DNA from 2 places in the Brachymonas moutaii (nom. illeg.) genome. Region 2 is predicted to be linked to the other one. Evidence: predicted binding sites of a transcription regulator. Region 2 holds the regulator's gene; the other holds the start of a gene.

Region 1 (5,904 bases), on a different contig from region 2:
GACATGGCAGCCATGGCGGTCGCCAGCAGCGTGTTCACGAAGGCCAGAGCAGCGATGCCGTTGGCTTCGAGAGCGGAGCCGGCGTTGAAGCCGAACCAGCCCACCCACAGCAGAGAGGCACCCACCATGGTCAGCGTCAGGCTGTGGGGCATGAACGCTTCCTTGCCGAAGCCGGTGCGCTTGCCGATGACGTAGGCACCCACCAGACCGGCGATACCGGCATTGATGTGCACCACGGTGCCGCCTGCGAAGTCGAGTGCGCCCGCCTTGAACAGGTAGCCGTTGCCGCTCCACACCATGTGGGCGATCGGCGCATAGCTGAAGGTGAACCACAGGGCGGAGAACGCCAGCACAGCCACAAAGCGCGCACGCTCGGCGAAGGCACCCACGATCAGCGCAGCGCTGATGGCAGCGAACGAGCACTGGAAGGCCACAAAGGCCAGCTCGGGGAGCTTGGCATCCGGGCTGAAGGTGTCGGCCAGAGAGGTCGGCGTGACGCCTGCCAGGAAGGCCTTGCCCAGGTCACCGATGAAGTAGCCGCCGCCGTTGAACGCCAGGCTGTAGCCGTACAGGGCCCACAGCACGCTCACCAGCGAGAACACCACGAACACCTGGATCAGCACGGACAGCATGTTCTTGGCACGGGCCAGACCGCCGTAGAACAGGGCCAGACCGGGAATGCTCATCATGATGACGAGCACGGTGGACACCAGCAGCCAGGCGGTATCGCCCTTGTTGACGGTGGCCTTGACGGCAGAAGCCGCAGCCGAGGCAGCCGGAGCGGCTGCGGAAGCGGCGTCCTGCGCCCAGGTGCTGCCGCTGGCCAGAGCCAGCCCGGCACCGGCCAGGGCCAGGAAGGGAAGGAACGATTTCTTCATGATGAAATTCCTCGATGCATTGCAGCCTTGCGGCCCTTACAGCGCCACGCTGCCGGTCTCGCCGGTGCGGATGCGGATGACCTGCTCCAGCGGAGACACGAAAATCTTGCCGTCGCCGATCTTGCCGGTGCGGGCGGCATTCTCGACAGCCTCGACAACCTGGTCGACCAGGGTGTCTTCGACGGCAGCCTCGACCCTGACCTTGGGCAGGAAGTCGACGACGTATTCGGCGCCGCGGTACAGCTCGGTGTGGCCTTTCTGGCGACCGAAGCCCTTGACCTCGGTCACGGTGATGCCCTGCACGCCCACATCCGACAGTGCCTGGCGGACTTCGTCGAGCTTGAAGGGTTTGATGATGGCGGTCACGAGTTTCATGGTGTATGGATCCTTGTTCAGATGATCAGAAGGTGTACTTGACGCCCAGGATGGCCTTACCCTTGTTGACGTAGCCATAGCTGCTGGACTTGTCGGCGCCCACGAAGGCAGCGGTCAGAGTGGTCTTGGGCATGAAGTCCCAGGCCACGCCCACGCTGTAGTCGGTGTAGCTGGGCAGACCGGCGGCGCGCACGTCGCTGGTCATGAAGGTATGGCCCACGGAGGCGTTGAGCGTGAGGCCGTCACGCAGGGGATGCGCCCAGGCCAGGTTCAGGTAGCCGGTGTTGCGGCCGTTCTCAAGACCGAAGTACTTGCTCGACACGGTGTGCGAGTACTTGAGCGTGAGTTCCTTGTAGGTGGCACTTGCGTACAGCTCGGTGGTGCTCAGGGCATTGGCACCGGGGTACTGGTAGCGCAGCACGCCGACGTCCCAGCCCAGGGGGCCGGTGGCGAACTTGTAGCCGCCGTAGAAGTCCATTTCCACGTTGGCATTCTTGCCGGAGGTGCTGGTGGGATCGGGCAGCTTGATGGTGGAGTTCCAGTTGCCGAGATACAGCCCATTGGAGAACGCGTAGTCCACGCCGCCCTGCAGGGCCGGACGGGAATAATGCTCGCTGCCCGTGAAGTACTGGTCCTGACCACGGTACTTGTACAGGCTCACCAGACCGATGTTGAAGGACAGCGGGGAGCTGGCCTCTGCCGCAGGCGCCGGGGTGGCGGCGGCAGAAGCGGGAGCTGCGGCAGCAGGAGCGGCTGCATCTTCAGCCCAGACGGCGCCGCAGGAAGCGGCAGCAGCCAGTGCGGCGAGGGAGAGGAGCGATTTCTTCATGGACGTTGCTTCCATTGCAGTTGATGATGCGGACGGTGTAGCAGGAACCATGCCAACACATTTTGGCACCAGGTGCACCAGGGACGTGCATCCGGCATGGTGCACTCCATCCGCCAGTCAGCCGGTGCCAGGTGCAACTTGGGGCGCCTGCCGGAGCCACGGGCTGGCCGGCCTGTCCGCCCCGGCCAGCACGCACCGCCCCTGTCCTTCATTCTTGCGCATGCACTCCGCGCAAAAGATGCAGATACGCATCCTGCTTTTGTGCCTGCGCCAAAGGAGGTTGCAGCGCAGCATGGAGCTTTCCGGCAGCTTACGGCACGCCTCTGGTTCCCCTGTACCGGCCTGTTGCTCGGTACGGTGCCTCACGGGGCATGAGCGCACCAATACAGTGCGAAATGTATCCTGTGTTTGCACCCGGGCGTCCATGGCATCCGCGCACGGGGCCTCTGGAGCCGCCTTGGCGCATGCCTCGCGCACGGCCGGACGCCGCTCCGGAAGCGCCCAGGGTGGCCGAGGCCATCGCGGGATAGGTATCATCCACAGTCATTGCCGCCCCTGCTCCGGGGGCCGAGCCCCTTCCGGTGCCCGCCTTGCGCGGCGCATGCGGAGATGATCATTTCCGAGGTCGCATCTTGTCTTCCATTTCCACTGCGGGCGAGGCCCCTATTTCCGACACACCCGATACCGCCACGCCCCCGGCCATGTGCCTGTCGGGGCTCGAACCCCTGGTGATCGGCAAGGGCCATCTTTTCGTCAACATCGGCGAACGCACCAACGTCACGGGGTCCAAGGCGTTTGCCCGGCTGATTCTCAACGGCCAGTACGAGGAGGCCCTGGCGGTGGCCCGCCAGCAGGTGGAAAACGGCGCCCAGATCATCGACATCAACATGGATGAGGCCATGCTCGACAGCAAGGCCGCGATGGTGCGCTTTCTCAACCTGATCGCCAGCGAACCCGAGATCGCCCGCGTGCCCATCATGGTGGACAGCTCCAAGTGGGAGGTCATCGAGGCCGGTCTGCGCTGCATCCAGGGCAAGGCCATCGTCAACTCCATCAGCCTCAAGGAAGGCGAGCAGAAGTTCCGCCACGAGGCCCTGCTGTGCAAGCGCTATGGCGCGGCCGTGGTGGTCATGGCCTTCGACGAACAGGGCCAGGCCGACACCTACGAGCGCAAGACCGCCATCTGCGAGCGGGCCTACCGGCTGCTGGTCGACGAGATCGGCTTTCCGCCCGAAGACATCATCTTCGACCCCAACGTCTTCGCCATTGCCACCGGCATCGACGAGCACAACAACTACGCGGTCGACTTCATCGAGGCCACGCGCTGGATCAAGGCCCACCTGCCGGGCGCCAAGGTGTCGGGCGGGGTTTCAAACGTGTCCTTCAGCTTCCGCGGCAACGAGCCGGTGCGCGAGGCCATTCATACCGTGTTCCTCTACCACGCCATCCAGGCGGGCATGGACATGGGCATCGTCAACGCCGGCATGATCGGGGTGTACGACGAGCTCGATCCCGATCTGCGCACCCGCGTCGAGGACGTGGTGCTCAACCGCCGCCCCGATGCCGCCGAGCGCCTGCTCGAAATCGCCGAGTCCGCCAAGGGCGCCGCCCGCGACGACAGCCGCAAGCTCGAATGGCGCAACGCCCCCGTCAACGAGCGCCTGAGCCATGCCCTGGTGCACGGCATCACCGACTTCATCGTCGAGGACACCGAGGAAGCCTACCAGGAGGTGCTGCGCAAGGGCGGCCGCCCGCTGCATGTCATCGAAGGCCCGCTCATGGACGGCATGAACGTGGTGGGCGACCTGTTCGGCCAGGGCAAGATGTTCCTGCCGCAGGTGGTCAAGTCCGCCCGCGTCATGAAGCAGGCCGTGGCGCATCTGGTGCCCTACATCGAAGAGGAAAAGCGCCAGCAGGAAGCCGCCGGCATGGACGTGAAGTCGCGCGGCCGCATCATCATGGCCACCGTCAAGGGCGACGTGCACGACATCGGCAAGAACATCGTCACCGTCGTGCTCCAGTGCAACAACTTCGAGGTCGTGAACATGGGCGTCATGGTGCCCTGCCACGAGATCCTGGCCCGCGCCAAGGCCGAAGGGGCGGACATCATCGGCCTGTCCGGGCTCATCACCCCGAGCCTGGAGGAAATGCAGTACGTCGCCTCCGAGATGCAGAAGGACGACCACTTCCGCCTGCGCCACATTCCGCTGCTCATCGGGGGCGCCACCACGAGCCGGGTGCACACGGCCGTCAAGATCGCCCCGCACTACGAAGGCCCGGTGGTCTACGTGCCCGATGCCTCGCGCAGCGTGGGCGTGGCCCAGAACCTGCTCGGCGACGCCCACGATGGCTTCGTCGAGAACCTGCACACCGACTACGAACGCATCCGCCAGCAGCACGCCGGCAAGAAGCAGCAGGTGCTGTGGCCGCTGGCCAAGGCCCGTGCCAACGCCACGCCGATCGACTGGACGGCCTATGTGCCGCCTCGCCCGCACTTCATCGGGCGACGCGAATTCCGCCACGTCGATCTGGCCACGCTGCGGCCCTACATCGACTGGGGACCGTTCTTCCAGACCTGGGATCTGGCCGGCAGCTTCCCGGCCATCCTGCAGGACGAGGTGGTGGGCGAGGAGGCCCGCAAGGTCTATGCCGACGGCCTCGCCATGCTCGACCAGATCATCGAGCACCGCTGGCTGACCGCCAACGGCGTGATGGGGCTGTGGCCCGCCAACACGGTGCACCACGACGACATCGCTCTCTATGCCGATGAGTCCCGCTCCACCCCGCTGCTCGTGTGGCACGGCGTGCGCCAGCAGACCGAAAAACAGGTGATCGGCGGCGTGCAGCGTCCGAGCCGCTGCCTGGCGGACTTCGTTGCCCCGCGCGACCGCCTGCCGGTACCGGCTCCCACCGACTTCCCCGCGGACGGAGAACCGGGCCGCGACTATCTGGGCGCCTTTGCGGTCACGGCCGGCATCGGTGCCGAAGTGCGGGAAGCCGTCTATGCCGCCACGCACGACGACTATTCCAGCATCCTGTTCAAGTCCCTGGCGGACCGGCTGGCCGAAGCCTTTGCCGAATACCTGCACCAGCGCGTCCGTACCGACCTGTGGGGCTACGCACGCGACGAAGCCCTCGACAACGCCGCCCTGATCGCCGAGTCCTACCGCGGCATCCGACCTGCACCGGGCTACCCGGCCTGCCCGGATCACCGGGTCAAGAAGCCGCTGTTCGAGCTGCTGCAGGCCGAAAGCATCGGCATGGGCCTCACGGAAAGCTACGCCATGACGCCTGCAGCCAGCGTCAGCGGCTTCTATTTCAGCCACCCCGAAAGCACCTACTTCAGCGTGGGCAAGATCGGCATGGACCAGGTCCGCGATCTGGCCGAGCGCAGCGGTGCGCCCCTCCCCGAGGTCGAACGCGCCCTCGCGCACCAGCTCGACCTGTAAAGATAAGATGCAGCCGAGGTACGTCACTCTGCACAACAACCATCTTCTCTACTGCTGCAGACACTGCAATCTGATCTCCACGTGAGAGCATGAAGGCAGGTATTTAAGTAACAAATTGCATCAAAACAAGGGTGAGCATGAGCTTTCGCACCGCCGAACCTGCATTGAAAGATGTCCTCGATGGAATTGCATCGGGACAAATCCAGCTTCCTGATTTCCAGCGTGGCTGGGTCTGGGACGATAGCCATATTCGGTCATTGATTGCGAGCCTTTCGCTGTCCTACCCGATTGGAGCGGTCATGTTTCTGGAAGCAGGTGGGGTTCCATTCAAGCCCAGACTGTTTGCCGGTGTGAACCTGCAACCTGCGCCTGC
Region 2 (5,904 bases):
ACCAGCTCCACCCGCGCGGCACCGTGTGGTGCATGCCGGCCACGCTGGCCGGGGCGCAGATGCAGCTCATGGCCGCGCTGGCTGCGGGCAACCGGGTGCTGTGGCAGGTGCGTGACGAGGCCCTCGCCTCCGAGCTGTGCGCCTGGCAGGCCGGTCTGCCGGTCGAGGTGCAGGAGGCTGCCGTGGTGGCCGGACCGCAGGCCAGCCTCGGCACGCACGCGGAGCCGGTGGCCGCCGTGCTCTTCGAGGGCGATGCCGACGTGCTCCTGCAGGTGCAGCAGGAGGTGGCCGGACGCGCCGGGGCACTGGTGCCGGTGTACGGGCTGTCCTCGGGCGAGGTGGCAGACGGAGCCTCGTGGGACCCCGTGCGCCTCGTCGCCGAGACCAGCCTGAGCATCAACACCGCCGCCGCAGGGGGCAACGCCAGCCTCATGACCATCGGCTGAGCCACTGGCCCTGGACGCCAGCCCGGCTCGCCGCCCCGGGCTGGCGTCTGGTCCCCTGCCGCAGGGGAGCTGGCACTGCACCTCCGGCACTCCCCCGGCCCGGCGCCGCTGCGCAGAACACCGGGCGTGCGGGGTGCCTGAGCGATGTCGACTTTCCTGCCACAATCGGGACTTTGCTTTTTGCAGGACGTCCGTCATGCACTGGACCCAACGTCTGTCGCCACTGCAGTTCGTGCGCGACTTCTCCCTGACGGCGTTTGTCGCAGGTTTCGTGGCCACCCTGGTGGGTTTCACCAGTTCGGTGGCCATCATCTTCCGGGCGGCGCAGGGCTTTGGCGCCACTCCCGCCGAAATCACCTCCTGGATCTGGGCCGTCTGCCTCGGGTGTGCCGTCTGCAGCATCCTGCCCTCGCTGTGGCTGCGCAAGCCGGTCATGATCGCCTGGTCCACCCCGGGGGCCGTGGTGCTCGCCACGGCGGCCGCCTCGGGGCAGTTCACCATGCCGGAAGCGGTGGGGGCCTTCATGGTCAGCTCCGCGCTCATCACCGTCTGCGGGTTCACGGGCTGGTTCGAGCGGGTCATGAACCGCATTCCCCTGTCGGTGGCGGCGGCCCTGCTCGCCGGGGTGCTGGCGCGGTTTTCCATGCAGGCATTCGCGGCAGCGGGGTCGGCCCCGGTGCTCGTCATCGGCATGCTGCTGGCCTACCTGCTCGGCAAGCGCCTGAGCCCGCGCTATGCGGTGGTGTGGACGCTGGCCGTCGGGGTGATGCTCGTCGCGCTCGGCGGGCACCTCTCGCTGCACGACCTGCATGCCGACTGGGCGCATCCGGTCTTCACGGCGCCGGTCTTTTCCATGGCAGCCATCACCAGCCTGGCGCTGCCGCTGTTCGTCGTCACCATGGCATCGCAGAACCTGCCGGGTGTGGCAGCCTTTCGTGCCGCCGGGTACGAGCTGCCCACGTCCGTGCTCGTCACCGTCACCGGCATGGTGGGGCTTGCCCTGGCGCCGCTGGGGTGCTATGCCATCAATTTCAGCGCCATCACCGCCTCCATCTGCATGGGCGATGAAGCCCATCCCGACCCCGATCGCCGCTACGTCGCCGCCGTGGTGTGGGGGCTGTGGATGCTGCTCATCGGCCTCTTCGGCACCGTGGTCACGGGCCTGCTCATGGCCTTTCCGCACGAGTTCATTGCCGCCATTGCAGGGCTTGCGCTGCTCTCGACCATTGCCAGCAGTCTCGTGACTGCGCTCGACGTGGCGCGCCACCGCGATGTGGCCGTCATCACCTTTCTCGTCACCCTCAGCGGGGTGGAGGTGGCTGGCGTGGGTTCGGCCTTCTGGGGCGTGGTGGCCGGGGTGGTGGCGCTCCTGGTGCAGGACTACATGCCCCGCCGACGCATCTGAACGGCTCTTCGGCCCGAGCCGCGCGGGAGGCATCCGGCATCGCTACAATGGACCATACGTCCAACGAGCAAGAATCGTGCCGAACATGAAACCGTTGTCCTCCGCCTTGCCGGCCCTCGCGCTGGCTGTCGCCTGCCTGGGTCTGGTGCAGACCGCCCACGCCGAGCTGGCCGACCGCGCCAAGCCCCTCAACATCGAGGCCGACGCCATGCGCTACGACGATGCGCACAAGATCACCACCTTCACCGGGCGGGTCGTGGCCACCAAGGGCACCATCGTGCTGCGTGCCGACAAGGTCGAGGTGCGCCAGGATCCGCAGGGCAACCAGTTCATGTACGCCGAAGGCAGCGCGGGCCACCAGGCCTTCATGCGCCAGAAGCGCGAGGGACTCAACGAGTACATCGAGGGCGAGGCCAACCGCATCGAGCGGGACGACAGAACCCAGATCGCGCGCCTCACCGGCAACGCCCGCATGCGCCGCCTCGTGGGCACCCAGCTCGCCGACGAAGTCCGTGGCGACACCATCGTCTACAACGACCTCACCGAGGTCTACAACGTGGCCGGCGGCCCCTCCACTGGCGCCGGGGGCGCTGCCGCAGGGGCCGTGCCGGCCGGCCGGGTGCGCGCCGTCATCAACCCCGTGGGGCAGAGCGGCGGCAAATCCGCGCTGCCCATGCCCGCCACCCGGGCCGCCAGCAAGGGGGCGCGCGCCGCGTCGGCTCCCGTCACCACCCTGCGCTCCAGCGCCACCATCGGAGGCCGCCCATGAGCGATGCCGCTCCCGTATCTGCTCCGGCCGCCGACCTCCGCTGCGAGGGCGGCAGCCAGGGCCGTCCGCCTGCCGACGGCAGCGAACTGTGCGTGCGCCACCTCCAGAAGGCCTACGGCCGCCGCCGCGTCGTCAAGGACGTGTCCCTGAGCGTGCGCAAGGGCGAAGTCGTGGGCCTGCTCGGGCCCAACGGAGCCGGCAAGACCACCTCCTTCTACATGATCGTCGGCCTCATCCGGGCCGACGGCGGCGCCATCTCCATCGACGGCCAGCCCGTCGAGGACCTGCCCATCCACCGCCGCTCACGCATGGGCCTGAGCTACCTGCCGCAGGAAGCCTCCATCTTCCGCAAGCTCAACGTCGAGGACAACATCCGCGCCGTGCTGGAGCTCCAGGTCGATGCCCACGGCAAGCCGCTCGACCGCGCCACCATCGACACCCAGCTCGATGCCCTGCTCGCCGACCTGCACATCACCCACCTGCGCGACACCCCCGCGCTCGCACTCTCCGGGGGCGAGCGCCGCCGGGTCGAAATCGCCCGTGCCCTTGCCAGCCAGCCGCGCTTCATCCTGCTCGACGAGCCCTTCGCCGGCATCGACCCCATCGCCGTCATCGAAATCCAGAAGATCATCGCCTTCCTCAAGGCGCGCGGCATCGGCGTGCTCATCACCGACCACAACGTGCGCGAAACCCTGGGCATCTGCGACCACGCCTACATCATCAGCGAAGGGGCCGTGCTCGCCTCGGGCACGCCCGAGCAGATCGTCTCCAACGCCGAAGTGCGCCGTGTCTACCTCGGCGAACACTTCCGCATGTGAGCGGACTCCGTCCATGAGCCGCTTCCCGCTGTACCTTCCGAAGCCGCCCTCCGTGCCATGAAAGCAGGACTGCAGCTGCGCACCGCGCAGAACCTCTCCCTCACGCCGCAACTCCAGCAGTCCATCCGCCTGCTGCAGATCTCCACGCTCGACATGCAGCAGGAGATCGACCAGATGCTGGCCGACAACCCCTTCCTGGAGCAGGACACCAGCGCCGAGGACGCGGCAGCCTCCGAGTCGGAGCCCGACGCTGCTGGCCACGCATCCGGCGATGTCGATGCCACCACCGGCCCCAGCGCAGAGGCAGGCAGTGACGACGGCATGGGCGCCACAGCCGAAGGCGGCTACGACGACCCCGAAGGCGCCGACGCCCCCGACACCAGCGAAGTCCTCTCCAGCGACGCCCCCGACCACACCGACCTCGCCAACGCCCAGACCGACGACTGGAGCGCCGGCTCCACCCGCGACGACAGCCCCGCCACCTCGGGCGACGACGAAGTCCTCTCCAGCAGCAGCGACGGCGACGACGACTGGGACAGTCTGCGCGTGAGCAGCGCCGGCAGCAGCCATGACGACGACGAGGACGAGCCCTCCGCCATCGAGCGCGCCGGCTGCCACGAAAGCCTGCAGGACTGCCTGCACCGACAGGCCCTGGCCCTGCGCCTCGACACCAGCGAACAGGCCGCGCTGTACTTCCTCATCGAATCCCTCGACGACGACGGCTACCTCGAAGACACCCTCGGCGAACTCGCCCAGAGCCTGCAGGAGCGCAACCCCACCGGCGACCCCGAACGCGACGCCGAGGAGCACGCCGAACTCCTCCACCACCTCACCATGGCCCTGCGCCTGCTTCAGTCGCTCGACCCCGTCGGCGTCGGCGCGCGCGACCTGGCCGAATGCCTGCAGCTCCAGCTGCGTGCCCTCGACATCCCCGACGCCGACACCCCCCGCCTGCTCGCGCGCGAAGTCGCCCTCGACGTCTGCCGCCAGCCGCTCGACTACCTCGCCCGGCGCGACGTGCGCGGCCTCGGCAAGCTGCTGCCCTATTCGGCCGCGCACCTGCGCAGCGCCATGCAGCTCATCGCCACCCTCGAACCCAAGCCCGGCCGCGCCTTTGCCCAGACCGAGCGCAACATCGTCATCCCCGACGTGCTCGTGCGCGCCAACCAGGGCCGCGACGCCGCCAGCCGCCCCTGGAGCGTGCAGCTCAACCCCGCCGTCATGCCCCGCGTGCGCGTGCAGGAGATGTACGCCAGCGCCCTGCGCCACCACAAGGGCGAAGGCATCCAGGCCCTGCAGCAGCGCCTGCAGGAAGCCCGCTGGATGGTCAAGAGCATCCAGCAGCGCTTCGACACCATCCTGCGCGTGAGCACCGCCATCGTCGAGCGCCAGCACCGCTTCTTCGAGCAGGGCGTGCTGGCCATGGAACCCCTCGTCCTGCGCGAAATCGCCGACGAACTCGGCCTGCACGAATCCACCGTCAGCCGCGTCACCAGCGCCAAATACATGAGCACCCCCTGGGGCACCTTCGAGCTCAAGTACTTTTTCGCCTCGGGCCTCGCCAGCGAAGACGGCAGCACCACCAGCAGCACCGCCGTGCGCGCCATGATCGGGAAACTCATCGCCGACGAACCCCCCGCCAAGCCCCTCAGCGACAACCGCCTCTGCGAACTCCTCCAGGAACGCGGCGTCCAGTGCGCCCGCCGCACCGTAGCCAAATACCGCGAAGCCCTGCGCATCCCCCCAGCCCATCTGCGCAAGGTGCTGGGGTAGGGGAACGTTTCAAGCAACTCCGCCAACTGGCAACTCGCTACGACAAATTCGCCACACGCTTCAATGCCTTTCTGCAACTCGCATGCGCATTCATCTGGCTAATGTGAACACGCCCTAGTCGCCCGCCGCTGGCACGGCGATGGAGATGGCGACGTGCGCGGCTACGTGTCGAACACGCGCCAGACCTCGCATGCTGCGCTTCACCTTGGGCTCGCCTTGTCAAGATAGTTGACCAGGCTTTGCGACATGACAAGGGCGTGGGCCATCAGCGCATTTACCAGATTCTCGTGCCTGTTGATGTCCATGGAGAGCCCGCCAGCTTGGAAGATTGGCTGTTCGACCAAAACGATCACGCCGGCCACGTCGCCGCCACCGACATAGCTGGCGATCTGGGCCCTGGCCGCGGGCTCCCGGGCCTTATCGCCCGCCAAATTGGCCCACTTGAGAACGTCCTCGATCATCGTTTCTGAATTGTCAGTCTTTCCGTTCTTGTGAACGATGACGTGCCGAAACTTCTCAGCCATGCGGGTGTGAAGCCGGAGATTGATGCTGATCTGGTTTTCGACTTCAACCTTCGCGAGCTCAGGTAGCTTTTTCCGAAGCATGTCGATGATCAGAGGCACTTTCTTTTTGAGCTCGGACGGGGGCATCACCGCGTCAGCATCCTTGCTCAGGCGAAAGTGCGTGTGGTCC

Evidence for each region. Region 2 encodes sigma-54, which starts transcription at its own class of promoters, with help from an activator protein. Its sites were predicted from a motif close to TGGCANGNAANCTGCTTT; they were not measured.
Region 1: ACP2WS_RS05260 (TorF family putative porin) is a predicted target of sigma-54. The motif match lies at 2,120-2,137, and genes of this name have one in related genera.

The regions. Positions count from the first base shown of each region.
Region 1 covers NZ_JBNGEN010000003.1:51,629-57,532, reverse strand. The annotation lists gene ACP2WS_RS05270 (ammonium transporter) at 1-878, opposite strand, end outside; gene ACP2WS_RS05265 (P-II family nitrogen regulator) at 915-1,253, opposite strand; gene ACP2WS_RS05260 (TorF family putative porin) at 1,279-2,082, opposite strand; gene metH (methionine synthase) at 2,784-5,531, shown strand; gene ACP2WS_RS05250 (GmrSD restriction endonuclease domain-containing protein) at 5,669-5,904, shown strand, end outside.
Region 2 covers NZ_JBNGEN010000007.1:74,636-80,539, forward strand. The annotation lists gene putA (trifunctional transcriptional regulator/proline dehydrogenase/L-glutamate gamma-semialdehyde dehydrogenase) at 1-446, shown strand, start outside; gene ACP2WS_RS08995 (benzoate/H(+) symporter BenE family transporter) at 643-1,851, shown strand; gene lptA (lipopolysaccharide transport periplasmic protein LptA) at 1,937-2,620, shown strand; gene lptB (LPS export ABC transporter ATP-binding protein) at 2,617-3,438, shown strand; gene rpoN (RNA polymerase factor sigma-54) at 3,496-5,211, shown strand; gene ACP2WS_RS09015 (hypothetical protein) at 5,412-5,904, opposite strand, start outside.